One region of the Lysinibacillus sp. Y5S-8 genome, then DNA from elsewhere that is predicted to be linked to it. Evidence: riboswitches for the same ligand, from Rfam matches in the RefSeq annotation. Region 1 holds a riboswitch; each other region holds the start of a gene.
The links. Region 1 has a riboswitch for S-adenosylmethionine ahead of V6670_RS01855 (O-acetylhomoserine aminocarboxypropyltransferase/cysteine synthase family protein). Riboswitches for the same ligand answer to the same signal wherever they lie in the genome.
Positions count from the first base shown of each region.

Region 2: it holds a riboswitch for S-adenosylmethionine, as region 1 does, so the genes downstream of both, V6670_RS08500 (YezD family protein) here and V6670_RS01855 (O-acetylhomoserine aminocarboxypropyltransferase/cysteine synthase family protein) in region 1, are expected to answer to the same signal.
Region 3: it holds a riboswitch for S-adenosylmethionine, as region 1 does, so the genes downstream of both, metA (homoserine O-succinyltransferase) here and V6670_RS01855 (O-acetylhomoserine aminocarboxypropyltransferase/cysteine synthase family protein) in region 1, are expected to answer to the same signal.
Region 4: it holds a riboswitch for S-adenosylmethionine, as region 1 does, so the genes downstream of both, metK (methionine adenosyltransferase) here and V6670_RS01855 (O-acetylhomoserine aminocarboxypropyltransferase/cysteine synthase family protein) in region 1, are expected to answer to the same signal.

Region 1 covers NZ_CP145889.1:374,016-381,803, forward strand. Annotated here, with positions in the region: gene V6670_RS01825 (hypothetical protein) at 1-387, shown strand, start outside; gene V6670_RS01830 (hypothetical protein) at 434-862, opposite strand; gene chrR (class II chromate reductase ChrR) at 1,068-1,799, opposite strand; gene V6670_RS01840 (succinate CoA transferase) at 2,159-3,682, shown strand; gene V6670_RS01845 (DASS family sodium-coupled anion symporter) at 3,750-5,231, opposite strand; gene V6670_RS01850 (glycerol-3-phosphate acyltransferase) at 5,428-6,060, opposite strand; SAM riboswitch class I at 6,216-6,329, shown strand; gene V6670_RS01855 (O-acetylhomoserine aminocarboxypropyltransferase/cysteine synthase family protein) at 6,441-7,742, shown strand.
Region 2 covers NZ_CP145889.1:1,799,338-1,807,125, forward strand. Annotated here, with positions in the region: gene pepF (oligoendopeptidase F) at 1-711, opposite strand, end outside; gene V6670_RS08470 (DNA starvation/stationary phase protection protein) at 928-1,368, shown strand; gene V6670_RS08475 (general stress protein) at 1,560-1,997, shown strand; gene V6670_RS08480 (hypothetical protein) at 2,098-2,466, opposite strand; gene V6670_RS08485 (DMT family transporter) at 2,629-3,528, opposite strand; gene V6670_RS08490 (LysR family transcriptional regulator) at 3,663-4,541, shown strand; gene V6670_RS08495 (phosphopantothenoylcysteine decarboxylase) at 4,616-5,290, shown strand; SAM riboswitch class I at 5,501-5,597, shown strand; gene V6670_RS08500 (YezD family protein) at 5,667-5,822, shown strand; gene V6670_RS08505 (flavin reductase family protein) at 5,906-6,391, opposite strand; gene V6670_RS08510 (VOC family protein) at 6,550-7,335, shown strand; gene V6670_RS08515 (cold-shock protein) at 7,440-7,640, opposite strand.
Region 3 covers NZ_CP145889.1:2,460,558-2,468,345, forward strand. Annotated here, with positions in the region: gene V6670_RS11970 (Ger(x)C family spore germination protein) at 1-127, shown strand, start outside; gene V6670_RS11975 (hypothetical protein) at 132-365, shown strand; gene V6670_RS11980 (endospore germination permease) at 395-1,543, shown strand; gene metA (homoserine O-succinyltransferase) at 1,584-2,519, opposite strand; SAM riboswitch class I at 2,629-2,739, opposite strand; gene V6670_RS11990 (nucleotide excision repair endonuclease) at 2,889-3,314, shown strand; gene V6670_RS11995 (hypothetical protein) at 3,367-3,624, opposite strand; gene V6670_RS12000 (TrmB family transcriptional regulator) at 3,774-4,556, opposite strand; partial or broken gene V6670_RS12005 (TSUP family transporter) at 4,683-5,330, shown strand; gene V6670_RS12010 (enoyl-CoA hydratase-related protein) at 5,597-6,025, opposite strand; gene V6670_RS12015 (HAMP domain-containing sensor histidine kinase) at 6,147-7,058, opposite strand; gene V6670_RS12020 (ABC transporter permease) at 7,059-7,788, opposite strand, start outside.
Region 4 covers NZ_CP145889.1:3,583,853-3,591,640, reverse strand. Annotated here, with positions in the region: gene V6670_RS17355 (alpha/beta hydrolase) at 1-494, opposite strand, end outside; gene pckA (phosphoenolpyruvate carboxykinase (ATP)) at 580-2,166, opposite strand; SAM riboswitch class I at 2,556-2,674, shown strand; gene metK (methionine adenosyltransferase) at 2,932-4,128, shown strand; gene V6670_RS17340 (gamma carbonic anhydrase family protein) at 4,307-4,819, opposite strand; gene V6670_RS17335 (alpha/beta hydrolase) at 4,954-5,760, shown strand; gene V6670_RS17330 (alanine/glycine:cation symporter family protein) at 5,888-7,396, shown strand; gene V6670_RS17325 (class I SAM-dependent methyltransferase) at 7,456-7,788, opposite strand, start outside.

The DNA.
Region 1 (7,788 bases):
GCGGTGCTAGATTCCAATGGCTTTTTACAAAACTATTTTATCGTGTCTGCTGCCAATCCTGAAATATCTGTTTATGCTACTACTCCTAAAGAGGCACTAAAGCTATATAAAACGGCCTTAAGTCGTGGAGGGAATACAGTAGATGGTAGCTCAAATGCAGAAGAGAAACAAGTGAGCGGGAAGGTAATGCGTGTTTACAAAGAACGTCTAGGTGATTTTACAATGGTATCTTTCTTATTAAATAATGGTGAAAATTATTTAATTAGTGCCGAAACAGAGCCTTTAGCAATATATTTACAAGAAGGTGATGAGGTCATTCTCACATATGGCGATACAGGTGAACAATTCTTGCCAGTTCGATCCCTCATGATTAAGGGATTACAATAAAAGAACAAAAGACGATCTTCGATATATATATCAAGATCGTCTTTTATTATGTGGATTTGTCCTCTTGAATAAAGGTTAGCATTTTTTCTTTATGGTTCATAAAGAGTGTTTTTGCATGGTCATTTAATGTAAAGATTTCATGTAAATAGCCTTGCAGTAATCTATTTTCGTACGCAAAAGAATGCGTGGATTCGCGTTCTAAAATATAGGATAAAAGAAGAGTATGTAAAACAGCTACTTCTAAATTCTGTGTATTGGTAATAAATTTCAAGTTGAGAATAGAGGTATGGGAAACGAACTGATTAACATAATCAATAGCCTGTTTATACAGTGTCAAATCAACATTAGGCTCTAATCGTTTTCTTAGCTGTGTACATGCATTATTTAATTCCTCTATTTTTAAAAATAAACCTCTTACACTTCTTTTATGTTGTTGTTCTAAAGTACGAGCAAGATGTTTATTGATATTAGACATTATTCATTTAACTCCTTTCATCCATTAGGGATCATTTATTAATATGAATGGAATAGCTGGAAAAGGGAAGAGGCTTTTCGTTTAATTTATTGGTGAACTTACTATCTATATCGAGACAAAATCACTAGCCTTAATATCGATGTGTAATAAAATTATGAAAAAAATGGGGTTCTAATCATACGATAGTAACCCCATTTATATTTGGTTATTTCCAGTTAAATCCTTTTGTAGCTAAAAACTCTTTGATATGAGGACGTCGTTGTTCGACTAAAAAATCAGCCATTTGTTTAGTCCAATTATCAATTTTTCTGTTTGATGAACGGTTATTGTAATACATTTCCATTGTCTCGTTATAAGCTGGTAAAAGCTCTTCATATTGTTCAACATTGTATTCATTTTCATGTAGTATGGCAGATACAGGTAAACGTGGTTTTACTTCATTGCGACGAGCTGGGACACCAATTGTCAGACCGAATAATGGGAAAACGTGATCAGGTAAATTAAACAATTCACTTATTTCAGAAGGTTTATTTCGTACTCCTCCAATATAGCAAATTCCATACCCCATTGACTCTGCTGCAATAACAAAATTCTGTGCAAACAATGAAACATCTGCGACACCAACAAGGACATTTTCAGCTGAATCAGCCACAATGTCTACACCCTCTAATTTTCCTGCCATTTGAAGACGCTTGAAATCAACGCAGAAGACAAATGCACCACCTGAAGTTTCATATTGACGTGGGTTACCAGAGAGTAAGCCTAATTTTTCTTTTTTATCTGCATCTGTTACCCATATAACACTATAGGCCTGCACAAAATGGGATGTTGCAGCCATTTGTGCTGTTGCGATCAAATCTTCGATGATTTCCTTTGAAATTGGTTGTCCATCATAAATACGTACCGATGAATGATTGCGTAATAATTCTTTAACCATTTAAAAACTCTCTCCTTTATGCGTGCTTTATATCAAGAGCATAGCACGCTTTGTCGCCAAAATCGAATGAAAAAAAGATATTTAGTTATATTTAAATAGTTTACAAATGTAGAAATTATCTCGTAAAGTAAAATATTTCATTTAATATAGATTAAATATTCTAAATAGTTTAAAATTATTGAAGCGACTGTTTATTTGGTTGTGCTACCAAAAAATACAATTTCTTTATTCAACGGATGTTAGTGTTTATCTGATGAAACATTATTTGGATAAAGATATAGCTTCTGACGAATGTCACACATTTAATGGAACCAAATATGCAAGTTGAACAAAAATATAGTGGGATGGGGGAATGAGGAATGGAAGAAAAGTTAGCGAAAAAGCTTCGCCATGAACAATTGCGGAGCAAGATTGTAACAGCAGAAGAAGCAGCATCTTGGATTAAAGATGGTATGGTATTAGGGATGAGTGGATTCACACGTGCTGGCGATGTAAAAGTCGTACCTCTTGCACTTGTAGAGAAAGCTAAAAAAGAGAAATTTCAAGTAGATGTCTTTACAGGTGCATCACTTGGTCCTGAAGTAGATCAATATTTAGCAGAAGCAGGTGTCATTCGTAAGCGAGGCCCTTTCCAAGCAGATGCTGGTATTCGTAATAAAATCAATAGCGGTGATATCACATTTGTAGATGCCCACCTTTCTCATAATGCTGAACTTGTTCGCCAAGGTATTATAGGCCCTATTGATTTCGCAATTATTGAAGCTGCTGCCATTACAGAAGACGGCTTATTAATTCCTACAACTTCAGTTGGTAACTCGCCGATTTTTGTACAAGAAGCAGACCAAATCATCATTGAATTAAATGTAGCACAGCTTGATGCATTAGAGGGAGTGCATGATATTTTCATACCTGCGCCACAAGGTAAGCGTGATCCAATTCCTTTGCAAAATGTGTCTGATCGTCTTGGTATAATTGGGATTCCGCTAGATTTAGATAAAGTAAAGGGCATCGTTATTTCAGATATATTAGATGCGCCATCAACAATTGTTCCTGCTGATGAGGAGACAGATGTAATGGCGAATCATTTATTAAATTTCCTACGTGAAGAGATTAAATTAGGTCGCTTAACTACGAGCTTGCGACCAATTCAATCAGGAGTAGGCTCAGTAGCAAACGCCGTATTGTTAGGCTTTAAAGATTCTGAGTTCGAGAACTTAGAAGTTTATTCAGAAGTTCTACAGGATGCAGTATTTGAATTAATCGATGCAGGGAAAGTAAATTTCGCTTCCGCTACTTCTATTACCCTTTCAGAGCAAGTAGGAAACCGTGTTTATGGGAGCTTTGAAAAGTATGCTGATAAATTAGTATTACGTCCACAGGAAATTTCCAATCAGCCAGAAATTATTCGTCGACTCGGACTTATTTCAGTGAATACAGCATTGGAAGTTGATATATACGGCAATGTTAATTCAACACATGTTTCTGGTACAAAGATGATGAATGGCATTGGAGGGTCTGGTGACTTTGCACGTAATGCACGTCTAGGGATTTTTGTGACGAAATCGTATGCTAAAGGTGGCAACATTTCAAGTATTGTCCCTATGGTTTCACATGTGGACCATACTGAGCATGATGTGGATGTCATCGTAACTGAGCAGGGTGTAGCTGATTTACGTGGGCTTGCCCCGAAAGAGCGAGCGGCGCTTATCATTGATAATTGTGCACACCCCGATTATCGTGAGCAACTATGGCAGTATTATAATGATGCCAATGAGGCGACTGGTGGACATCATACGCCACATGATCTAGAAAAAGCACTGTCATGGCATGTTCATTATGGAAAAAGTGGGACAATGAAGGACCCTGCGTTTACGAAACAATAGAATACCAGGATTAAAGCCTTGAAGGACAATTGTGCTTCAAGGCTTTTGTTGTGGGCATATTAGAGTTTTATAATAATCCAATCCATTTCCAATAAGTAGCTGAGAATAGAAGAATTAGAAGGAAGCCGATAATCGTTAATGGAATACCAGATTTCAGGAAATCCTTTGTTGTAAATGCCCCTGTCCCATAGGCAAGCATATTTTGTGGTGCACTAATTGGTAATAGGAAGCCAAAACTTATGACGAATTGTTGCACGATGACAAAGCCAACCTGATCAACATTTGTTGTTAATGTAGAGGCTAATACGATGAATACAGGTATCAGTGCAGAGGCTAAGCTTGTTGCACTTGCAAAGCCTAAATGAATTAAAATATTAAATAATGTTACGAGCGCGATGGTTGCTAGTATTGGCATCGTATCTAGCCCAAGTGAACCAAATACTTTATCGGATAACCATGATGCACCTTCCGTCTTAAGTAAAATGGTTCCTAGCATAATACCTACTGCAAAAACGATAATTGTTCCCCACGGGATATGAGGTTCAACTTCCTTCCATGAATAAACACCGATTTTAGGCATTAATAAAATAGAGATGGCAATAATTGTAACTGTAGTTGTGTCAAAGGGATGCAATTTCCCTTCAGTTGCCCAGAAAAATAGCAAAACGATTGATGTTATGATTAAGCGAATTTCAGGGGCCTTCAATGGGCCAAGCTCTGCAAGCTGTTTTTTGATGACCTCTTTACCACCTTCGATATTGCTAGTCTCAGGCTTAATTAAAGCGATCATAATGAAAAATAGAGCTACAGACATAATGATTGAGAAGGGGGCAGCATAGAGCAACCAAGCACCCCAGGAGATATCCACATTAAATTGTTCCTGAATAAAGTTTAAAGCGACCATATTTTGAGCTGCTGCTGTCTTGATACCGATATTCCAAATGGAAACGGCTTGTACCGAAGTAATAACAAGTAAAGCGGCGAGTCGACTATCGCGTGGTAAACCAAATGCTGCGACCATCCCTAGCAATATTGGTACGACTGCGCCTGCACGTGCTGTGGCAGAAGGAACAAAAAAAGCGAGGGCTATAGAAACTAAAATGGCGCCGAATACGATAGCTTTTGTTTTTGTTCCTACAAGTGAAAGGATCCAGAGAGCAAGCCGTTTATGTAAGTTGGTAATTTGCATGGCTGCTGCTAAAAAAAGAGCTGCTGCTACTAGTGCGACAGCGGAATTACTAAATCCACTTAAGGATAATTTTAAAGCGCCAGCAGTTCCTAATTCTGTAGCAGGATCGTCCATTGATGGAGCGAGCCCTAGTAGAACAGTTACAAGTGCAATGATCATGGCTGAGCTAACGGGATAGGACACGGCCTCTGTTACCCATAGGATGACTGCGAATGCTAAGATGGCTAAAGCTCGTTGTCCAGCGATTGGTAAGTCACCGTTATTAGGTAAAAAAGTAATGATGATTAGTAAAGCAAAGGCCAAGCCAATCCATAGTGGCTTTAAATTCCGTTTCGTAGCTGTTTGATTGGGTGAAGACATATTTTCTCATCCTTTCTACGATAAATATGACGATTATTATCCATAACATCGGTTAGTAAAATGTTTTATTAAGATAAGAACTTGTCTATTTTATTGTAAAAAAATAAGTATGCAGAATAGCTGCTTTTTACAGCGATATAAGTAGATAAAGAGAAAATATACGGTCATAAAAAATACAAAAATATCCATTGGAATATTATTTCTTTTTCTTGAATGCAGACGTTACTTTAGGCTCTGTGCCCTTCACTAATCGTTGGATATTTTCGATGTGCAGGATAATAGCTATGCCAAAAAGAAGGACAGCGATTATAGTTGGGCCAATTCCAGGAATCCATAAATATGTTGCAGTACAAAAAACGAGATAAAACTCTAGAACACCGACAATTAAATAGTTAGTTGCAAAGGATAAAATGACAAATAAAATAAGTGCAAATAAACCAATCTTCCAATCTACAGCAAGTAGAATTCCAATAATAGAGGCAGTTCCTTTCCCACCATTGAAACCCATATAAAATGGGAAATTATGACCCAAAATAACCCCTGCAGCAATAATGTAGGTCAGGAGCCATATTTCTCCTTCGGTTAAATGCGAAGCATCCGCTAAATAAAAGTGTGCACCGATAATAGCTACAACGCCTTTGCCAATATCGATTAGGGCTACTAAAACGCCATATTTCCAGCCGAGGGAAAGTGTAGCATTAGAGGCACCAGCATTGCCATGGCCAGCTTTTTTTAAATCAACCCCTGATAAAAATTGTGCCACTTTAGAGCCGTGAATACAGCCAATTAAATATCCAACTAAGAGAAAAATGATCACGGCTTTTACCATAAAAATACTCCTTTCGATTTTTTTTCTAAATTAGTGTATGCGTTCATATTACGTATAAGAGCTGACAGAAGTTTCGGAAAAAATAAAATTTACATATTGACAGAAAAAAACTCTATGTTTATACTGTGTTACAACGATGGAAATTGAATCTTATACTCTTATCAAGAGCGGCGGAGGGATAGGCCCTATGATGCCCAGCAACCAGTAAGTGATGAACTTACTAAGGTGCTAATTCCTACAGATTCTTACTTGGATCTGGCAGATAAGGGGAGGAAAACTTGCAACCGCAACCCTCTTCTTAACTGGAGAGGGTTTTGTTTTCTACACATAAATCCTCCTCATCTCCGGTACCATCGTAAAAAAATAATTGGAGGTACACAATGACAAATTTTAAACCAGAAACATTGCTGTTACATGGTGGTCAAGAGCCAGACCCAGTGACGGGCTCTAGAACAGTTCCTGTCTATCGCTCAACTGCTTTCGTATTTAAGGACACTGCTCATGCGCAACGTCTTTTTGCCTTAGAGGAAGCGGGGAACATTTACACACGGATTACAAATCCGACAGTGGATGTTTTTGAAAAGCGTGTGGCCTTGTTGGAAGGTGGAACAGCAGCAGTAGCACTTTCATCTGGTGCAGCAGCTATCGCATTCTCCATTTTAAATCTAGCTGGAGTAGGCGATGAAATAGTAGCAGGAAGTTCTTTATATGGCGGTACGTATAATTTATTTGCTAACACATTACCGAAGTATGGCATTAAAACAATTTTTGTAGATGAAACAAACCCAGAGAATTTTAAGGCTGCGATTACCGATAAAACGAAAGCTGTCTTCGCTGAAATTTATGGTAATCCAAGTTTAAAAGTTTTAGATATTGAAGCAGTAGCTAAGATTGCACATGATAACAGTTTACCATTAATCATCGATAGTACATTTGCTTCTCCTTATGGTTCCACACCAATTGAATACGGTGCAGATATTGTTGTTCACTCCGCAACTAAATGGATAGGTGGTCATGGTACAACTTTAGGTGGGGTTGTTGTAGACGCTGGTAAGTTTGATTGGACTAGTGGACGATTCCCTGGATTTACGGAACCAGATGCTTCTTACCATGGATTACGTTACGGAATTGATACAGCTTCTGCTGCTTTTGCTACGAAGCTACGCGTACAGTTGTTACGTGACTTCGGTCCAACATTAAGTGCTGATGCAGCGTTTAATTTACTACAAGGTTTAGAAACGCTTCATTTGCGTATCCCTAAACACAATGAAAATGCGTTGGCAGTTGCTGAATATTTACGAAACCACCCATCTGTGGAGTATGTAAACTATAATGGCCTAGAAGATTTTGCGACACATGATTTGGCGAAAAAATACTTGAAAAATGGCTTCGGTTCTGTGCTTACATTTGGCATTAAAGGTGGACGTGAGGCTGGACGAAAGCTAATTGATAGCGTGAAGCTGTTTTCACATGTAGCAAATGTAGGGGATGCCAAATCGCTCATTATTCACCCAGCATCTACTACACATCAGCAATTATCAACAGATGAATTAATTCAAGCTGGCGTAACTGAGTCGCTCATTCGCTTATCCATCGGTTTAGAGGCAGTAGAGGATATTATTGCTGATTTAGAACAAGCCATTACGCTTGCCACAACAACTGAACAAACTGTAGAAGCTTAAGTTTTAGAACGCAAAAGAGGATGTTGTACAGTTTACGTATTTTCTC
Region 2 (7,788 bases), 1.4 Mb from region 1:
CTGAATATGCGTGTTATACACTTGTGCTGTTGTATGCTGGTAATCGCGTAGCTTGCTTGAAAAGGCTTTAAAGGCAGCGCGGCGTATTTCTGTATTCGCTTCAAACTCCCAGTCATTTTCGTAAAGGACGAAGCTAAGTGGATGCTTTTCACCATTGGCTTCAAATTGACCAAAGTTCATGTCTACTAATTTCGTCATATTGTATATTTCATATGGTGCATCGAATGTAGCACTAAATGCTGCCAATGCTTTTTCGACTTCAGGATGTAGCTGGTGAGGCTTTTGCTTTAACAGTTCCTCTAGATAACGTTTGTAAAGAGGGCTTGATGCTGCCGCTTCTTGTAAAATGGCTTCATCCAACGCTAGTAACTCACTGCGCACGAAGGAGAGAGCACTGCTTACCTTTCCAATAGCTGTAGCAAATTTTGCAGCTCGCATTTGCGCTCCATCATTTGTACGATCTGTTTCAAGGTTTAAGCTGGCATACGTGCCAATCGGAACAAACCTTTTTTGTAGCTCTTCAAAGGCAGATAGCACGTCAATAACTTTTTGTGCATCTGTAATCGTTCCTTGGTATTGCTGCTCGAAGCTAAGTGCGTCTTCCACCAATTGTGCTAAAGTAGGTTCAAAATCAGCATCATGGCTCAATAAATCTGTTAAATCCCAAGTTTCTTCTACTGCTACATCTTTTCGTAATGGTAAAACTTCCATTCATAGACACCCCTTTACATGTAAGTGATTTCATTATAACGAAACTATTTCGGAAAGTGAAATAATTTCATAGAATAGTTGCAATATTCTTAATGAAGATCGTTTGTCGAAGACATGTTTGAAATATTGTCGGGCGGGAACAATAGATGTATAGCCGGCATCATTTGTTACACATATTAAAGGCTAGAACAAGACATATTGGAGGAGAAAGTGATTATGACACAAAACTTAAACAAACAATTAAATAAGCTAGTGGCTACATGGTCTGTACTTTATACAAAGCTGCACAATTATCATTGGTATGTGACAGGACACTCATTCTTTACACTGCATGCAAAATTTGAAGAGTTGTATAATGAAACAACCTTGAATTTAGATGAAATTGCAGAGCGTATTCTTTCAAAGGATGGCAAGCCAGTCGCAACATTAAAAGAACATCTAGAGCTTTCCTATGTAGAGGAGGCGGCAGGAAATGAGACGACTGAGGAAATGGTCGCTACGATAATTTCGGATTTCCAAAAGCTCATGAAAGCATTAAATTCCACAATGGAGCTAGCAGCAGAAGAAGGGGACGATCGTACAGAGGATTTACTTAACGCTATGTACCAATCTCTTGAAAAGCATACATGGATGTTAAAAGCCTTTCTTGACAAGTAAAAACGACAGTTACAGCATGTTGGAGATAATAAGTACTCTGGCATGCTTTTTTTCTGCGATTAATGCTTGATGTCAAAGACATAACATGTATTAAGGGTTCATAACAATTATGACAGTTTGGTAAAAAGCGTTTGCTCGTGTACAGCAAGGGTAATTATCTAGTAAGCCATATAAATTAGGAGGAATTGAACATGATGAATGAACAAAACCCACAAATTGAGGTGGCCCATACGAGGAATGAAATGCTTCACATTTTAGAAAGTATGCGGTTAGAAGGTTATCAACAAGAGGATATTCATATTATTGCGAAAGATTCCGAACAGTTTGAGGATGTAAAATGGGATGCTGATGTCCAAACACATGAGGCTGGTAATTGGGTGGACCAATTCAAATCTTGGTTTACAGGTGACTCGGCTGTGACAGAGGGCTTAAAACGATTTAATCTATCAGAGGGACAAATCGCTTATTATGCACACCTTGTGGAGCAAGGTAGTATCGTCTTATATGCGGAACGTGAGGATGATGTAGATCCGCTACAAGCACATTCTGAGACAGTTGCCGAGCAAGAGGCACGTTTAAAACAGCAAGAGCGTATGATAGAGGCAGAGCAATATAGAAGATTTTTATAAGGATCAAACCAGTGAGATATGGCTCTGGCTTGCTGGTTAAAATATAGACAAAGTCGTTTTATTCGACTTTGTCTATTATTTTATCTAACATTGTTTTCCTTTAAATCCCATATCTATATTTAGCAATGTTATCCTTCGCATTTAAAATCGAAAGTATCGGGTCATTTGCTGGCTCTTCAAATGGCTGCTTAAACAGGTTATGAGGCATAGTATGTAAATGGCTAGCTTCTTTATTGTCATGGCTTTGTTTAGTTTCCATCAGGAGTACTCTTTGTCCATTTGGTTTAACAAGATATTGACGCACATAGCCATTTTCGTGTCTGATTTCAATTTTCGATTTGTTCTTTTTGGCGTCTTCCTCTTCACTGTCATCCACATATTTAAGTAAATCCAATAGGTTTTCTGTTTTAATAGGTTGATTGACCTTAGCTGGTAAATAGTATGATGTATTTCGGGGTTGAATTTGCATAGATGACTCTCCTCCAATTAGTTTCTGTAAAAAATAGACTGTATAGTAAACTATTTTACATGTAGTGATGCTATAAATTCAATACATAGTAGAAAAGGAAGCTTGAGATATAACTCTCAGCTTCCTTTTTCATTCGTAAATGAAGTGACACGACACACTATTTTATTGTATGACTTTTTCCTGTGCTTCTTTTTTAATAAAACGTAATGCATGGAAGTGCTCTAATTGAGCCACTAAATTACCAATAAGGATAAAGCTACCGCCAATCACTAATTTCACTGTTAAACTTTCACCAATAAACATCATGGCAAACATGGCTGCAAAAATTGGTTCTAATGAAAAAATAAGTCCTGTATGTGTAGCAGAAGTATACTGTTGTGCAACAGTTTGCCCAACAAAGCAAAATGCACTACAAATGATACCGAGCCCTAAAATAGCCAGCCAGGATGACATTGAATTTGGCAATGTCGGTGTTTCAAATATAAATGTTAGGACAAGGGCATAGATACCAGCAAAGCCGAGCTGATAAATTCCGTATGAAATGGATTCAACATTTCGTGTAAATGAGCTATTCAATAGTAAATAAATGGAATAGCATAGTGCTGCAATGGCTACTAATAAATCCCCTTTATGGAAGGTGAATGAGCCATGTGCTGTTAAGACTGTAATACCAATCATCGTGCAAATGACCGCAAAGCTAACGGCTCTCGATGGTAATTTTTTTTCAATGAAACTGCTGAAAATCGGCACTAATACTACGGTTAGGCTTAAAATAAAGCCTGCATTTGAGGCAGAAGTAGACTGTAAACCAAATAAACTTAACGCGAACACAATGAATAATAAAAATCCTTGAATAGCCGCATATTTTAATGTTTTACCATTTACTTTGATCATCCGTTTATAAAAAATAAGTCCTGCTACGAAAAATGCAATGATACAACGCAATGCCACCACATTATAAACTGCCAATGTTTCAAGCCCCATGACCATAAAGGTATAAGATAGTCCCCAAAACATTGTGACAATAACCATCAATACATTTGCTTTTCCTTGGATACTCATTATGTTCACCTACCATCTGTGTACTAAAACAGTTTTTATACTAAAATTTACTATATATCTTGTATTGTGATTAGTAAAACGAATGTTTATAATGAATAGGATTAAAAAAATTCATGTATATAGAGGGATGACGAATGAGCTTAGTTAAATATGAGATTTTAACAAAGGTGGCAGAGGTAGCAAGCTTTACAAAAGCAGCGGATGCACTAGGACTAACACAGTCTGCTGTGAGCCATGCCGTGTCTAGTTTAGAAAAAGAATTTGGCTTTGCTCTCATTCATCGAAGTCGTGCAGGTGTAACACTGACGAGTGAGGGGCAGACCATGCTAAGGGCGATGCGTCAGGTCCTGGATGCCCAGGAATTATTGCAGCAGGAAGCGGCCCATATACTGGGTGTAACACGCGGGAAAGTTCGAATTGGCGTTATTTCAAGTATTTCCTCGAATTGGATGCCAGAAATTGTTCGTATTATGGATCATCAATTTCCAGGGATACAAGTAGAGTTACGAGAGGGAGATTATTACGAAATTGAACAATGGCTGCTAAGTGGGGAAGTCGAGGTAGGATTCTTGAATGGTCAAAAATCAGAGCAATATCAATTTATGGAATTACAACAAGACCCTTTATTATGTATTGTTTCAGATAAAAGCCCTTTATTTCATAAGACAGAAATTGATATTGTTGACCTAGAAGATATGCCTTTTATCATGACTTCCTATAAAGGGACAAATGATGTAAAGGTACTGTTGGAGCAATATCATGTAAAGCCCCATATTCGCTTTGAGCTTTCTGAGGAGGTAGGGATTCTTTCAATGATTTCCCATCATTTAGGCATTAGTATTTTGCCTCAATTGGTCATTCAACATTTACCAGCAACGTTAAAAGCAATCCCGCTAAAGCAAGGAGGCTACCGTACCATTGGAATTGCGATGAAGCACCACGCTTCCCCTGTTACTAAGAAATTTGCGGAAATATTAAGTGCTTGGTTAAAAGAGCAAAATAGTACGCTATGATTGTGGCTATTGAAGCACATCCTTACATTACGTTAAAATAGAATTTGTATATATTGTAGAAAATAGGTGAGTGTATGGGGACATTACAAGGCAAAACCGTACTCATTACAAGTGGGGGAACACTTGAAAAATGGGATCGTGTACGAGGGCACACGAATTTATCAAAAGGGACAATGGGCTGTTATTTAGCAGAGGCCGCATTGGCTAAGGGTGCGAATGTAATATATATGCATGGCTACTTTGCACAGCTTCCAGCAAACCACGACAAAATGACATTGGTAAAATTTGAAGGTATAGAGGATTTAGGAGAAAAGGTACGTCATGCGGTTCAGCTACAACAAGTCGATATTGTCATTATGGCTGCTGCTGGCTCCGATTGGGTTATTGACAAGGTTTATGATCAATCCGGTAATTTAATGGAGGAAGCGGGGAAAATGCCTTCTGACGAACCACCTATTATCCATTTTAAAAAGGCACCAAAAGTATTAGGGCAAATCAAGGGCTGGCAACCAAATGTAACGTTAGTGGGCTTTAAGCTAGAAGCTACAAATGATGAGGATTTTTTACTCGCTCGTGCAAGACTGCGTATGGAAGCAGCGCATGCTCAATTTATGGTTGCAAATAGCTCGCAGTCTTTATATGGCGGGGATGAGCCTCATTGGATCGTGCCTGCTGAGGGGCAACCAATTAAGATGATGGGCAAGCAACAGACAGCACAAACTTTAATGGAATGTTTGCATGGGGAATAACGTGATGAACTGTGGAGAAGGTCATACTTCTACACAGTTTTTTTCTTTGCCATTGTGGTTAGATAGACTGACATAGCATACAATACGATAGGATTATGAGTGAATTGTAGCAGAGAGGATGCTATTACAAAGTATTCAGCTAGGTTTTCTAATATTTTATATTGACATTCGGATAACAGAATTATAGAATTATTTTCAAGAAACGCAGTACTCTTATCAAGAGAGGTGGAGGGACTTGGCCCCATGAAGCCTCGGCAACCGAGAAGATAGGTGCCAAATCCAACAGATGGTGCCTGAGAGATAGGAGGGGCTATCAATCGGTTTGATGCGTTGGCCTCTTTTGTACAACTAGGAGAATAAAGAGGGGGTGTATCGTATGGCTCAATCGGCAAAGGTAGATGATAAAAAATTAGAGGCAATTGCTAAGGCAATTCAAAATCTTGAATTTGGTGAAGTGAATATTACGATTCAAGATGGTGTGATTGTGCAAATTAATAGGCTTGAAAAGCAGAGATTTCCACAGAAGAAATAATGATCATTTCAGTTGAACGATGTGAAAAGGCCACCAATAAGCATGGTTTCCATTGCTTACAAGTGGCTCTTTTTTTATGGAAATTAGCTATAAAAGCTTTTTGGAATTGGACCGATATGACGGCGATGATAGAGAAGGGGTTCTTTTTGAGAATTTGTAATGTCTAGCACTTGCCCAATAAAAATAGTATGATCGCCTGCATCTATTTGCTGAAATGATTTACATTGTAAAATAGCTGCTGTATCATGTAAAATCGGTAGCCCAAAAGTAGAAGTAGACCATTTAGCTTGAGCAAAGCGATCCGGGACTTTACTTGCAAATAATGTACATAAATGCTCTTGATTACTCGCTAAAATATTGACAGCGAATTTTTCTGCACCCATAAAGTAAGAATGGAGCTGAGATTTTTTATCAAGTGACCATAAAATAAGTAGTGGGTCAATGGAAACAGATGCAAAAGAATTGACTGTTAAGCCAATTGGATTCGTTTCATGACATGCGGTCACAACCGTTACACCTGTAGGATAGTTACCTAATGCCAATTTAAAAGCAGCTACTTGATCTGTCATTCAAATCACCTCTTTATAGTTAGTAATAAATTAGTTAACGGAGTTAGTAGGTAAATTGCACTTTTTTTCATACCATATAGTAACTCCTTTTCTTAAGTAAATTTTAAATCAATTAAACATCCAGGTAAAGCTAATGGGGGAAAGAAAGGGGAATTGCCATGACTTTATATTTTGATCATCTGGTACATCAAGTAGAATCACCAGAAAATATAAAGGTTTTCTTCAATAAACGAAATGTCCGTACAGTGAACGGTGGTCAACACACGATGTGGGGGACTTATAATACGCTAAGCTATTTTGGCTTAAGCTATATTGAACAAATCGCTATTTATGATCGTGATTTATTTGAGCAAGCGGCTTTGTACCCTTATTCCCTACATTATACGTTTAAACGTGATCGTGAGCGCCAAGGATTTTCACGAATTGCCTTGCGCACCAAAAATATTGAAGACGAGGGTCAACGATTGCGTGCAATGGGCTTTGACGTATATGGTCCCGATGCCTGTAGCCGAACAAGACCAGATGGCACGATACTAGAATGGAAGCTATTGCATTTTGGCATGCCCAATCTTTCATTGGATTTTCCATTCTTAATTGAATGGGCAGATGAAGATGAGGAACGTTTGACACAATTAAAAGCTAGTGGTGCAATCGATGAAAACCAAGCCATCACAATGGAATCTATTCAGTTTTTTGTCAAAGATGTGGAGGAGACGGTTCAGCTTTGGCAGAAGGTATTACAGCTACCCGATTCTGAGCAGCATGAGCAATTTGTGTCACTACAGCTACCAAATATGCGCTTGGATTTTTATGAGGAGGCGGCAGCATCTACCATGACGCTAGGGCATTTAAAAGAAGGCCCAATCGGTGTAACATTGAAAGATCCACACCGAACAAAGGAAACATTAGTTTGTCCAGGTGCTTTTTATTGGATTAATAGATAAATTAAAAATCCACTTCAATTGTTGAAGTGGATTTTTATGTGCAAACATGTCAAAAAGCGGATTGAGCACTATTCATCTACCTCATCCACTTTCAATTTTGGAGCTTATAATTTTACAACATTTGATGCCTGGGGTCCTCGATTGCCTTCCACAACATCAAATGACACCTTCTGACCTTCTTCAAGTGTACGGAAGCCTTCCTCCTGGATGCCCGTAAAATGTACAAATACATCTTCTCCATCATCACATTCAATAAAGCCATAACCCTTTTCATTATTGAACCACTTTACGATCCCCTGTTGCATAAGCATTCGCCTCCAATGCGCTTGAATGTAAAATAAAGTTAACTAAGTTGTGCTATCATTGAGAAAATGTGAAAAATTGCATTTTCTCTTAGAACATACATGAATTGAACAAAGATGTCAATTGATTGTCGAAATGCTTGTGTATCTG
Region 3 (7,788 bases), 2.1 Mb from region 1:
GAAGAAAATCAAAAATGATTGGACGACCATTTTTCCAGATTTGGCAGTGGATGTTCATGTGAAAGTAACGACACAAGGTTTAGGAACGATGCAAAACTCATTATTAAACAATCCAAAGGAGGAGTAACGGAATGGTTTTAGCCGTAGCCATCTTTATCATTTCAGTGATCTTGGCATTTTTTTATATACCTAAGCTAAAAAAGCAGCAAGAAACAAAAACCATTGTCGTATTTTCTGTCTTGCTACTAATCGGTACTGCTTTAAATATCGGGATTGCGTTGAAAGTCCATATTCCGAGCCCAATGGACTTAATTACATTTATTTTTGCACCAATTAGAGATTATATTGTAGCCATAACAAAATAGATAGATGGATGAAAAATGGAGGGTGGATAATGGAAAAAGAGATGATAAGTTCAAGACAGTTTACGATAATTTCCATTCTCTATTCAATCGGTACTGCCATCTTAATCATACCTTCAAGTATTGCTAGTTCATCTAAGCAAGATGCGTGGATTGCTGCCAGCATTGGTGTCGTTCTTAGTTTACTAATCGTTAAGTTATTTTTGACGCTTGCCAACCAAACACCATCACTCAATTTTATAGAGGCAAACGAAAAAATTCTCGGTCGCTTTTTTGGTAAAATCACAGCAATTTGCTTCTTAATCATGACTTTTCTTTCTGCTGGAGAATTACTCTATTTTATTGGTATCTTTATGAAGACAGAAGTCATGCCAGAAACACCAACATTGGCATTTGCATTATTGTTTAGTATTATCATTATGTACGCTGCCTATTTAGGCATTGAGACCTTTGCGCGGTCGGCAGAAATTCTCTTCCCACTATTTGTCTTAATTTTTATCTTTTTCGTTGTTTGTATTACGCCTCAAATTACTTTTGAAAATATACAACCCATTTTAGAAGCGAAAAAAACATCCATGTTTTATAGCATTGTACGCTTTATGAGTATTTTTTCCTTTCCGCTAGTGGTGTTACTAATGCTATACCCTGCTGCAGTCAATGTTCAGCAATCTGCACAGAAAGGATTTTATATTGGGACTATAATCGGAGGCATTTTCTTAATTACGTTGATTGTGCTTTCCATCCTCGTATTAGGACCTGAAAATACTGCATCTAGAACATTTCCAAGCTATGCGCTAGCACAAAGAATATCAATAGGGGAATTTTTGCAACGTATTGAAATCATCATGGCTTTCATGTGGATTTCGTCCATTTATATCCGTACATTTATGTATTTCTATACAACCGTTGTCGGTCTTGCACAGATTTTGAAAATCAAGGATCATCGTCCTCTCATTATACCTATGGGTCTAATTATCATTGCGCTTTCCCAAATTGTTCATCCAGATATTGTGCATTCAACCAATTACAATAATGAAATTTGGCCCATTTTTTCTTTTATATTTACCATTTTATTACCGATACTTTTATTGATTGTCGCAGTTATACGAAATCGCAAAACCAAAGCTCAAAGTACCGAAACACCTAATACAGAAACAACGAATGACAATCAAAAAGTCTAATTTCTTTTATGGTGAGAAAAGAAATTAGACTTTTTATTAATTAGATATGATATTCAATTTCATCTACAAAATCCCATTCGTATGGTGTTTCTTGGTAAACATAGTAGTTCAACCAGTTAGAGAATAATAAATGCGTATGGGCACGCCATGTATTCATTGGCTCCTGTGATGGATCATCATTCGGGAAGTAATTCACAGGAACAGCGATATCTATGCCCTTTGCGACATCACGGCTATATTCATCGGCTAATGTTGTCGCATCATACTCCAGATGCCCTGTAATCATAATGTTTTTATTATCTTTTGATTGGACGATGAACACACCTGCATCCTCTGAATAGGATAATAATCGTAAGTCTGGATGATTGCGAACCTCGTCGATCGAAACAGAAGTATAGCGTGAATGTGGAGCGGTAAATAAATCACTGAAGCCCCGTACTAAATCCACTGTTAAATCGGTAATTACATGGGAATAGACACCTGAGCATTTAGCTGAAAGTTCTACCTTTCCTATCCCATAATGATGATACAGTGCCGCCTGTGCCCCCCAACAGATATGTAAAACGGATGTCACATTCTTTTTGGACCAGTCCATAATTTCTGAAATTTCCCGCCAATAGTTAACTTCTTCAAAGGCCATTTTTTCTACAGGTGCTCCCGTAATAATCATCCCGTCATAGCGACGGTGACGAATTTGGTTGAACGTTGTGTAAAATAGCTGTAAATGTGATTTACTGACGTTTTTCGACTCATGTGTGGCCGTATTTAAAAAGGTGATATTTACCTGTAACGGTGTATTCCCTAATAAACGTAGTAATTGAAGCTCCGTTTTTTCTTTTTCAGGCATTAAATTCAATATTAATATGTTTAACGGACGAATTTGCTGTGTTTTCGCACGATCCTCTTCCATGACGAAGATTTTTTCCTCACGTAAATGTTCTCCAGCTGGTAAATTTTTCGGAATATTAATTGGCATCTTGCGTTCCCCTCTCTTTGATCACTCTCTTTTAGCAAACCTTGCTGACAAATTAAAAAATCCTCCTCATTCCATACGAGATAGAATGAGAAGGATTTTTTCACGTCCACTCTTATCTCTCAAAGGAAAAATCCTTTGCTGGAATTAGCACCTTTCTAACAATTGTTAGAGGTTGCTGAAGCGTCATCGGGCCAAATCCCTCAGCTTCTCTTGATAAGATTATTTAATTACATTGAATTGTAGCATGTATTAGTTAGAATATCAATAATTCATAGAATATTTTGTGATTCAAATGCATGTTCCTCGTTTATTTGATGTACACTAAGCTTGCTATAAGTAGTGTTTCTACATTTAAAATTTATGGTAAACATGCCGTATTTATGTTACCATATAACTTTAGTAACAGAGAGGAACGTGAATACTTTGATTAAAATTGAATTTCCAAAACCTGATGTAGTCATCCGTCAACGTGAACAAGAAGTAAAACCTGGTGATGTGCCTATCACACCATACTTTGGTTTTATTGACTTCCATAAAATCACACGTGATAAAGGCGGCATTTTTTTATTCTATAATGACAAGAATGAGCTATTATTTGTCGGCAAAGCACGTAAAATTCGTCAACGTATTAAAAAGCATTTCGAGGACAATGTATCTCCGATGAAAAATCATCGTGATGAAGTGTTCAAAATTGAGGTCTATGAAGTAGAAGATCCAATGGAACGTGAAATTTACGAAACATATGCGATTAACACTTTCCGCTCCAAATACAATGTAGAGAAAGTCTTTTATTAAGATATCTTGTAAAGAAACCGAAATCTCATTTAATGGGATTTCGGTTTTTGTCTTATATAGAGGTTACGCGATCTATTGGCGTACTCTCGCCGTTTATTCGCAAAACAATCGTGTCTAGCTCAGGATCTTTGGTGATAATTTTATATACATAGAGTTGAGCCTCTTTTCGTTGCTCGCTACCTTCTTTAAGTTGGATGACTTGACTGTTTTCTTCAGCCGCAATACTTGCCAGCACATTCCCTTTCGAATAATAAACAAGATAATACGTAGAGTCATCTTCATACAATAATTGAATCTTATCATTAGCCACAATTTTTGTTGAATATTGTCTGGAACGACAGTTAGCTCACGAATCATTAGTGGTTTGGTAGGTGTTTTATCGTTACAAGCTCCTAACATTAATAAGCTCATTAAACCTAGCAACACGAATTTTTTCACGTTACTCCCCTTCCCTTATGACTATTCTAAGAAAAAAGCTTTACGCTCCTTAGCAATCCAGTCTTCTAATTCCTGATCATCACGTTTTACCAATCGATTGATAAGGACGTCATGCCAAACATAATCCTCTAACAAATAAATATGGACAGGGTCATTGGTGATAAAGGCCATTTCTTGCGTAGATGGAGAATGACCATAAATCATTTCCTGACCATCTACCGATAAAATAAACCAATGTGGTGTAGACGTTTTTTTCGTGTAGTGTGTAGCTCTATGCTGGTCAATCGACTCTAGCTGTTCCCCTACATATAAGGTAATACCATGAATAGGAACATGCTGTGCCACTTCTTGAATATCTTCCCTTAAAGTATCATACATATCTTCCCACATCGATAGAATCACTTTTTTCTTGGCTTTTTTTAAGAGTGACTGGCAATAGTTGATGATCGCCTCCTTGCCCTTTAGCATGACTACTTTTGGCTCCACTTCCTGCACTTTTTCCTCTAATTTTTCTAATTTCGCACTCATGGATGTAAAATTCGATTGCCAGCGCTGCTGCATTTGCTGTAAAAACACAGACACAGGCATAGCCGCATAGGTCGTTTGTTCAGCCGTTTCTTCTTTTAGCACAATTCCTTTTTCGACAAGGACGTTTAAAATATCATAAATTCTTGCGCGTGGTATACCAGAATTTTTACTGACCTGATAGGCACTAACATGACTTTGCTGCACAAGTGCCGTATAGGCCTTTGCTTCATACTCTGTAAAGCCCATGTCTTTCAACTGGGCGATTAATTCCTCCATGTAATCCCTCCATTATCTTTATTATAGGCTACTGTTGTGAAGATTTGCCAATGAAAAAATGAGGGTTTACAGCGCAATTAAAATTAGTTACTATTTCAGTAGTAACTAATTTAAAAGAGGTGTAATATGTTTTTTGAAGTCGATGTACATATTCTTATCCTGTTAATTTCATTTGGATTCCTGGCGGCTTTTGTCGACTCTGTAGTGGGAGGGGGCGGTTTAATTTCATTGCCAGCTTTATTGTTTGCTGGCCTCAATCCAGCCGCTGCTGTTGCAACCAATAAACTTGCCGGGACAATGGGTTCACTGACATCTTCCATTTCCTTTTATCGTTCTGGTCAGCTTGAAATACGATCCGTTCTCAAATATTTCCCGCTTGCCTTTGTCGGCTCCTTATTTGGTGCATGGACCGTGCATTTAATCAATCCAGCATTACTAAAGCCATTGATGCTCGTGATGCTGGCGGCCGTTGCGGTTTATACAATTTTCAAAAAGGATTGGGGCGCTGTCTCTAGTGTAAAAACTCTCTCTAGAACCCACTTACTATTATTTATGGGGTTATTATTTGGCATTGGTTTTTATGATGGGTTTCTTGGACCTGGTACAGGCTCTTTTTTAATCTTTAGCTTCTTGTTGATAGGCTTTGATTTTTTAAAGGCGGCAGGAAATGCAAAGTTTTTAAATTTGGCAAGTAACGTGGCTGGCCTTTGTATGTTTGCCTACTTAGGTCAAATCCATTTTGTTTATGGCTTCGTGATGGGCATTGCTCAAATTGGTCTATTAGCTTAACTACCGAATTCATTATTCACCCCTCTCATGGAAATATTTCGTTTTCTACAAAACGGTAAATACTACTTGAATTATCCTTATATGTAAATACACCCCTATTAGCAGCAACAGCACTATCCTTGCTCTTGATAAGCGTGTCACTTAGTTCGTTCATATAGTTTTTATAATGTTGAATTGACGATTTAGGCAGCTTCGTTAGGCGAGCAAGATATTAATTACTTTGTGCCTGATACGCATCAACTAATCCTCAACTATGCGCTTGCTTTACAAATGCTATTTGTTTTAAGCGTTAAATAATGTGCTCTTTGATCACCTATTTTTCCAGTCAGAAAAGGCAGGACCATCGCTGGGAATAAACCAAACAATAATTCGGACAAGTTAAATATAGCAGTTTCGTCAGCTATAACGATATCGCTCGCTGCAACAAAGCCAAATCCACCAGCATTGGTGGTTCCACGCACATGTGAAATTGTAATAAATGGCCCATTCATCATTTTCAACCATAAATCATAAAGTAAATCTGGTCTATAAACTTGATCACTACTTTGATTCACATCTACTTCTTTTAAATCAGCGCCAAAACAGAACTCATTTGGAGACCCTTCAAATATAACGATACTACTTCTTTCTTTACATATTGTAATAACTTGAGTACATTCTTTTATCAGTAACTCATTGATTGAATTTTTTGCCTCAGATCGATTGAATTAAAACATATAGGATCTTCAAACTGGACTTTACTAGTTTTCCATTCCAACTTAATACACCCACTTAAAATTTTATTTACAATATCCTGTATCACTAATTCGTATACAATGGTAAACTTACCCTAATTTCTAATGTATTGTTTTGTATGATCGCTTGAGTGCCTCCACCCATCTGTTCAGCAAAAAGCTTTACTATAGCCAACCCCAAACCGCCAGATTTACTTCTTGCTTGATCCCCAGTATAGAAACGTTCAAAAAGCCGTTCTTCCTCATTTTCTTTCAAATCTTTCACCTGATTTTTGAAGGAAATAATAGCATTATCCTCTATAAGTAAACTTACTTGTATGCCCCCTTGAGAATGTTGAATACAATTGTGAATAAGATTTTTTATAATTCTTTTAACCAAATGTTTATCTGCTAAAACGAAGATAGATGGTGTTTGATTTAAATGAATTGATAAATTTTTTTCTTCCAAGTAGGGAATAAAAGTCACAAGACATTCTTCTACAAGGCTATTAAGGTTTGTTCGTTCTAAGTTAATCTTCGGTTCGGAATAAGAAAGATAAGCGTACTCGAAAAAATGTTGAATTAAATTCTCTAAATCCTCTGTATGTTTTTCAGCGATTTTAAGCCTTTTTATTTGCTCTTGTGACGACTCTTCTCTTTTCATTAATTGTTGATACCCCTTAACAGCGGTTAATGGCGTCCGTAAATCATGGGAAATATTAACGATTAATTCCTTGAATTTCTTATCTTCCCTAATACTTTTAAGGCGGATATTCTCCTCGACCTTTAAGTATTTATTAATAATAGATGTCAGTTTATTTAAGTCTTTATTTATTAATTCAACACTTACAGGCTGTCGGGTATGTTCTCTTAAGCGTTTTTCAAGTTGCGAATTTATACTACGCAGTTGTAGTTGTATAAGTCCGATATATATAACTAATAAAAGAATTATTACTATTAAAACAACAACTACAATATTCACTTCTGACCTGCCTTCCAATTATTTAATTTCTGATTTTCTAAAAACTCCATTTGCAATGCTAAGCATCCATACAATAAATAACAAGCTGATACCAACTGCTTTCAAAATATCATTTACTTCTGAATTCATGGAAAGAACTTGATTATTTACAGAAAAGGGTGTAAAGGAAAGGAAATTTTCTATAAACGAAATTTCTGTTCCTAGCCCGCCTAAGATTTGTAAAACCAATATAATACCAAAGCCTAAGAAGATAACCAAAGAAGTCTTTCTTACGATAAATGCAAGAAGTATACCTATACTCATTTGGGATGCATATGCAAACATCATAACAAGCATAATAACAAGCATTTTTCCAAATACTGCTCCTGTTAAATCTAGTTCTGCCGTATCTGCTAATATATTAAGGAATATAGATGCAGAAAACGGTTCGGAAAACTCCGCTCCAGTTGAGAATGCAATGATGGTTACAACCGTGTATGGTAGAATCATAAGGAATACTAAAAAATATAAAACAATCGCTTTACTAATTATTATAACTCCCCTACTAACGCCACAAGAGGATATCGTATCGTTTATTGATTTATTACTAAAATCGCTACATATATATAAACCTGCTAAAAATGGTCCTACAATTGCTATTGTCATTACATCACTTAATCCTGAGATGTGACCACTTATTTCAGCACCTACTTTTCCTTGAGCTACTAAATACGATACAAATGTCACAATTGCAGCGGCAGCCCACATA
Region 4 (7,788 bases), 1.5 Mb from region 1:
TTTAAGCTGACAATGTGATTGACCCATGAAACAACATCAAAACGATCATGCCAGCCCATGCCAATATAATCTCCTTCACTTTTACCATGGCCTCTCGCATCTGGAATAAGTACATGATAGCCCATATCATAAAAATGTTTAGCATACTTTGTCATTTGTGCGCCTTCGCTTGAATAGCCGTGAAAGATGATAGCCCATTTGTCAGTGGGATGATCATTTTGGATGGAGTAAGCATGGAGCTTTAGCGAATCATAGGATTGAAGCGAAGCATCTTCATATTGCTTATTAAACCATTGCTCAGTTGTTTCTTTCTCTTTAGCTTCCTGAGGATTGACAGCTATTACATTATGAGGTGCATCTAGCACTGCTGTTTTATCAGTGTCAGGATTTAATGCCAGATTATAAAAGTAATTTCCCGCAAAAAAACCAGCGCCAACAAATAAAGCCAACAACATTATAAGAATAGAAAATAGTATTTTATATTTTTTTGTCATATGTATCTCCCTAATACTAGCTACCTTCAAGGTAAAGAAAAAGAGAACGAATGAATTCGTTCCCTTTGATTCTTGTGTCTAGTCGTTATTTTAATGGGCCACCAAGTGTAGTAATGGCATCAGAAACGTTTGAGAATTTCTTGAAGTTTTCGTTGAATAAGCCTGCAAGTTCAGCAGCTTTTGCATCATATGCAGCTTTATCTGCCCATGCTTCACGAGGATTTAACACTTCTGACGGTACACCTTCAACTGCTGTTGGAATGTGTAAACCGAAGACAGCATCTTGTGTCGTTTCAACATTTGTTAATTTTCCGTCGATTGCTGCACGTACCATTGTGCGTGTGTAAGACAGCTTCATACGGCTACCTGTACCATATTCGCCACCAGTCCAACCAGTGTTCACTAGGAATACTTGTGCACCATGCTCGTCAATTTTTTGACCTAACATTTCTGCGTACACTGTTGCTGGAAGTGGAAGGAATGGAGAACCGAAGCAAGTAGAGAATACTGGTTCTGGCTCTGTTACACCACGTTCAGTTCCAGCAAGCTTAGAAGTGAAACCGCTTAGGAAGTGGTACATTGCTTGCTCTTTTGTTAATTTACTGATTGGAGGTAATACGCCAAACGCATCAGCTGTTAGGAAGATGATTGTTTTTGGATGACCTGCAACAGAAGGATCAACAATATTTTCGATGTATTGGATTGGATAAGCTACACGTGTATTTTCTGTTAATGAACCATCATCATAGTCACAAATACGAGTTTCTGGATCAACAGCTACGTTTTCTAAAACAGAACCGAAGCGGATTGCATTGTAGATTTCTGGTTCTTTCTCAGCAGAAAGGTTGATTGTTTTTGCATAGCAGCCACCCTCAATGTTGAATACACCATTATCAGACCAGCCGTGTTCATCGTCACCGATTAGCTTACGATCTGGATCAGCGGATAATGTCGTTTTACCAGTACCAGATAGACCGAAGAATAATGCCACATCGCCAGCTTCACCAACGTTTGCTGAACAGTGCATTGAAAGGATACCTTGCTGTGGTAATAAGTAGTTCATGATACCAAAAATAGATTTTTTCATTTCACCAGCATATTCAGTACCACCGATTAAGATCATTTTCTTTTCAAGTGATACAATGATGAAAGTTTCAGAAGCAGTACCATCAACTGCAGGGTCTGCTTTAAAGTTAGGAGCAGAGATGACAGTGAAGTCTGCAACATGAGAAGCTAATTCTTCTTCAGTTGGACGGATAAATAATTGATGAGCAAAAAGGTTGTGCCAAGCGTATTCATTAATTACTTGGATGCTTAGTTGTGAATCTTTGTCAGCACCTGCGAAGCCTTTAAATACGAATAACTCGTCACGTTCTTTTAAATATTTTATTACTTTTACATATAAGTTATCGAACACTTCAGAAGAAATCGGTTGGTTGACTTTACCCCAGTCAATTTGATCTTTTGTGCTTTCTTCTTCTACCGTATATTTATCTTTAGGTGAACGACCAGTGTATTTGCCAGTTTCTGCACGAACTGCGCCATCTACTGTTAACATTGCTTCACCACGAGATGTAGCTTTTTCTGCTAATTGTGGTACTGAAAGTTGAACATTAATGTTACCGCCGTTTAATAATTCCTTCAGTTCGTTTGCAATTTCTACTGAATTCATCGATTAAATACCATCCTTTTTTATAGTATTCCCTTGATTTAGAGGGATTTTTTCTTAATTTCAAAAATAGTATAACACAATTGCTTAAATAATCTATACTAATTAAGAAATTATTTTAGAGTTTTTATCACTTTTCAATAAACTGACAAAAAATAATGTTTTTCGAGTAGAATCCGATCAATCCTACTGTAATTAGGCGCAAAAATTGAGCCACACATATGTTACCACAAGTAGCTAGGTATGTTGTAGGGATTAATTTGCTTCTATTTACATCATCATCCAAGTATGAAAAGTTTTTGTGTAATCAGTTCCTTCCTTTCTATACAGTAATACATAAGAAAATATTTGACAACGTTCAACCTTTTCAGTAACATGAAATTGAACGGATACTCTTATCCCGAGCTGGTGGAGGGTCAGGCCCTGTGAAACCCGGCAACCTGCATGTTTTATTTCACAACATGCGTTGGTGCCAACCTGATGCAAGGGAACATCCCTTGAACGATAAGAGTGAAAGGTTACGAAGTCATTATTCCTTTCCTCATGTGCAGTAACGTGAGTAAAGGATTTTTTTATTGTTAAAAAAGAATGTAAAGGTAAGTATATGTAGTTCTTTCCTTATTATAATGACAGATCTTTCGAAATCCTCGTGTTAAAAGCAGCAGTAACGGCTTGAGAGTTCAATCCTTAGGAGCGGACTTGACATGGGTAATGAGTACCGTATTCATACACAACTACTTTTTGTAAGAGTAATAGGAGGAAAACCAAATGACAAACCGTCGACTGTTTACATCAGAGAGTGTAACAGAAGGACATCCAGATAAGATTTGTGACCAAATCTCGGATGCCATTTTAGATGCTATTTTAGCAGAAGATCCAAATGCACGTGTAGCGTGTGAAACAACTGTCACAACAGGATTAGTATTAGTAGCAGGAGAAATAACTACTTCTACTTACGTTGATATTAAAGGTATCGTTCGTGATACTGTAGCAGAAATTGGCTATACACGTGGTAAATATGGCTTTGATGCTGAAAACCTAGCGGTGCTTGTAGCTATTGGCGAACAATCACCTGATATTGCACAAGGTGTTGACCAAGCTTTAGAGGCTCGTGAAGGCTCTATGACAGATGCTGATATTGAAGCAATTGGTGCTGGTGACCAAGGTCTAATGTTTGGTTATGCATGTAATGAAACACCTGAACTAATGCCATTGCCAATCAGCTTAGCACATAAATTAGCACGCCGATTAACAGAAGTTCGTAAATCAGGTGAATTAGCGTATTTACGTCCTGATGGAAAAACACAAGTAACGATTGAATATGATGACAATAATGTACCTGTGCGAGTGGATACAATTGTTATTTCAACACAACATGATGAAGAAGCAACACTTGAACAAATTCAAGCTGATTTGAAAGAATTTGTTATTGCACCCGTTGTGCCAAGTGAATTATTAGATGCAAACACGAAATACTTTATTAACCCGACTGGCCGTTTTGTTATCGGTGGACCTAAAGGGGACGCTGGCTTAACAGGACGTAAAATCATTGTTGATACATACGGTGGTTATGCACGTCACGGTGGTGGCGCATTCTCTGGTAAGGATGCAACAAAGGTAGACCGTTCAGCGGCTTATGCGGCACGTTATGTAGCAAAAAACATTGTAGCAGCTGGCTTGGCAGAGCGCGCTGAGGTACAACTTGCCTATGCGATTGGTGTGGCTCAACCAGTTTCCATTGCGGTTGACACATTTGGTACAGGTAAAGCAAAAGAAAGCGAAATCGTAGAGTGGGTACGTGAGCTATTTGATTTACGCCCAGCAGGTATTATTAAAATGCTAGATTTACGTCGTCCGATTTATAAACAAACGGCAGCTTATGGTCATTTTGGTCGTACAGATTTAAATGTCCCATGGGAACAAATCGATAAAGCAGATGCTCTACGAGAAAAGGCACATCTATAAACTATTGAGCTAAAGTAATGAAGACATTAGAAAATTATTCTAATGTATTAAAAAGGAAAGGGGCAATATTGTCCCCTTTGTTTTTACAAAAAATCCCTCGCTACGATCCGTGAACATTTTAGTTACACGGAAATGCGAGGTATTTTTTTCGTTAATATTGAATTTTTGTGTATGTTGTTTACTTCTGAAGGGATTTATAATATTGTCCTTTTTCTGCATATTCGCGCACGATACGTTCCATATCCTCTTTATCTTCTGCATTTAATTCACGGACTACTTTTGCTGGACGACCTAATGCTAAACTATTCGGAGGAATGACTTTACCAGGAGGTACTAGGCTTCCTGCCCCAATAAATGCACCCTCTCCTATCTCTGCCCCGTCTAATATAATGGAGCCCATACCAATTAAAGCATTTTTGCGAATTGTACAGCTATGTAAAGTGACTTGGTGTCCAACTGTTACCTCATCTTCAATAATTAGCGGAAATTTTGGACTTTGATGTAAGCAACAAAGATCTTGGATACTGACACGTTTTCCAATAATCGTTGGGGAAACATCACCACGAATGACCGTATTAAACCAAATGGTTGTTTCAGCACCAATTGTTACGTCGCCCGTAACAGTTGCGTAATCAGCAATGAAGACAGATGGATCGATCTTTGGCATTTTATCTTTAAATGGATAAATCATGAAAATCGCCTCAATTCTTTCTATAATGTAGTATTATCGTATCAAATACGCAACTTTATGGAAATATAAAATTAAAATGAGCTATTTATTTCGATATAATCAATGTGTAATTATTTTTTAGGAGGACTATGTGAATGTGGAAATGGGAAGCTGAAGGACAAGCAAAGGCTGTGATTGCTATAGTTCATGGTGCATATGAAAATCACCGATGGTATGCATGGCTGATAGAGAAATTAAGATTGGAAGGCTTCCACATAGTCATGGGAGATTTACCTAATCATGGCGTGAATGCAAGGTTTGCTCGTGTCCATGATGAGGACTTCAAATTGTACAATAAATATACAAGAAATCTGATTGAGAATGCTTTTTCATATAATTTACCAACTTTTGTAATAGGACATGGGCTTGGAGCAACGTTAGTTCTTCACACAATGCAAAAGAAGCAATATGAATGTGCAGGGATTATTTTGACATCACCTTGGCTGCAATTAAAGCTTTTACCAGGTAAATTATCAAATGCTTTAACGAGTCTAAGTGCATTGACTGCAAATGTTAAAATGACTCACAATATTTCATATGAGAACCTTACACGCAATGTTGAAGGTAAGGACGAAATGAAAGATGAGGTACCATTCATGTCAGTCGTTTCAGTGAAATGGTATCGAGAGCTTCAGCAGATGATGAAAAATTTAGTGATGCTTCCAAAAGGTGAATTTCCGAATATGCCTATGCTCATTATGACAGCTGAGAAAGATAAAATTACGGAAATACGACAAACTCGAAATTGGCTCCATCAACAAGAGTTTACAGAGTTTCAATTTAAAGAATGGGCAAATTGCTATCACAATTTATTTCACGAAGTAGAACGAGAAGAGATTTTTATGTATATTCGTGATTTTATTAATAATGCTCTTCGAAGAATCGGTTATATCATTAAATAGGTTTTATCCCTTCCATTTACTAGAAGACTTACTTAAATATTGTTACTTAAATATAATGTTGTAATTTTCAGAAAAGTGTAATACTATAATGACTTAAAGTATGGTATTTTCAAATTGGAGGGGTAAAATGGAGGTAATCGTTGGTAAGTTGAATGGTATTTTATGGGGACCGTGGTTTATTTATGGTATTTTATTGATTGGACTTTTTTTCTCAATCATCACAAGGTTTCTGCAAGTAAGACACATTAAAGACATGTTTGTTTTAATGTTTAAAGGGGAGAAATCGGAAAAGGGGATTTCATCTTTCCAAGCAATGTCGATTGCATTATCAGGCCGTGTAGGTACTGGTAATATTGCTGGTACTGCAACTGCAATTGGAATGGGGGGACCTGGTGCTGTCTTTTGGATGTGGGCAATCGCTTTCATTGGTGCGGCTACCGCGTATGTAGAGTCAACATTAGCACAAATCTATAAAGAAGAAAAAGATACGGAATATCGTGGTGGACCAGCCTTTTACATAGAAAAGGGAATGGGTCAAAAATGGTTTGCAGTTATTTTTGCTATAGCTGCGTTGATTGCAATGTTAATTTTAATGCCAGGTGTGCAGTCTAACGCCATTGCAGGAGCTGTTGAAAACGCTTTTGGTCTGGATACATGGATTACAGGACTGATTATTGTAGTGTTGTTAGGTGCTATTATTATTGGGGGAGTTAAATCTATCGCGAATGCTGCCCAAATCATTGTACCGTTCATGGCATTAGCATACATTATTATGGCTATTATCATTATTGCTATGAATATTTCTGAGGTACCTGCAGTCTTTGCTTTAATTTTCTCAAGTGCCTTTGGTGCACAAGAGATTTTTGGTGGTATCATTGGTTCTGCGATAGCTTGGGGAGTGAAGCGTGGCATCTATTCCAATGAAGCTGGTCAAGGAACAGGGGCGCACCCTGCTGCTGCTGCGGAAGTATCACATCCTGCTAAACAAGGGATAGTACAAGCAGCGTCTGTCTACATTGATACATTATTAATTTGTTCTGCTACTGCATTTATGATTTTATTTACAGGTATGTACAATGTACATGATGAAAAGGCCGCTGAAGGAGCAGATCCATTTATCCATATTGGGAAATTCAATAGTGGCGGATTAGCAGGCGATGAGCAAATGACATTTGCGAAAAGTATTGAAGCAGGTGCTGCTTATACACAATATGCAGTTGATTCATCATTACCTGGTTTTGGAGCTCCATTCGTAGCAATCGCGTTATTCTTCTTTGCCTTTACAACAATTATGGCCTATTACTATATTGCTGAAACGAATGTCGCCTATTTATTCAGAGGTAGCACGGAGAAGATTTTCATTTGGATTGCGAAAATTGCCATTTTAGTTGCTGCATTTTATGGTACAGTCCGTACGTCTGACCTAGCTTGGGCAATGGGAGATGTGGGTCTTGGACTAATGGTTTGGATTAACGTTCTTGCTATTTTAATTATTATGAAACCAGCTATCGTAGCATTAAAAGATTACGAGAAACAGAAAAAAGAGGGGAAAGACCCTGTCTTTGATCCTCGTAAACTAGGTATTAAGGGTGCAGATTTCTGGGTTGATTATAATGAGCAACGTAAAAATAAATAGTAAATGACGAAGGCTATCTACTAGTTTCTATTAATCTAGTAGATAGCCTTTTGCATGTATTAAATAGGAAATTCTTTCATTTTCTCTAACGCAATAACGAAAGGTGGATCATTTTGTTGATTGAGAAACTCGTATTTTAAGACATGTACATGTTTTTGTGGAAGCCTACTAACATAGTCCATGACCGTATCTCGTTCTTCCTTACCACCAGGATGACCATGATAAATAACAAGAACGATTAGGCCGCCAACCTTCAAAAGCTTTAGTAAATCCTCAATAGCTTGTGTCGTTGTAGCGGGCTTTGTAATAATGTCATGATTGCTGCCAGGTAAATAGCCAAGGTTGAAAATGGCTGCAGCTACAGGCTTGTATACATACTGTGCTACGTCTTC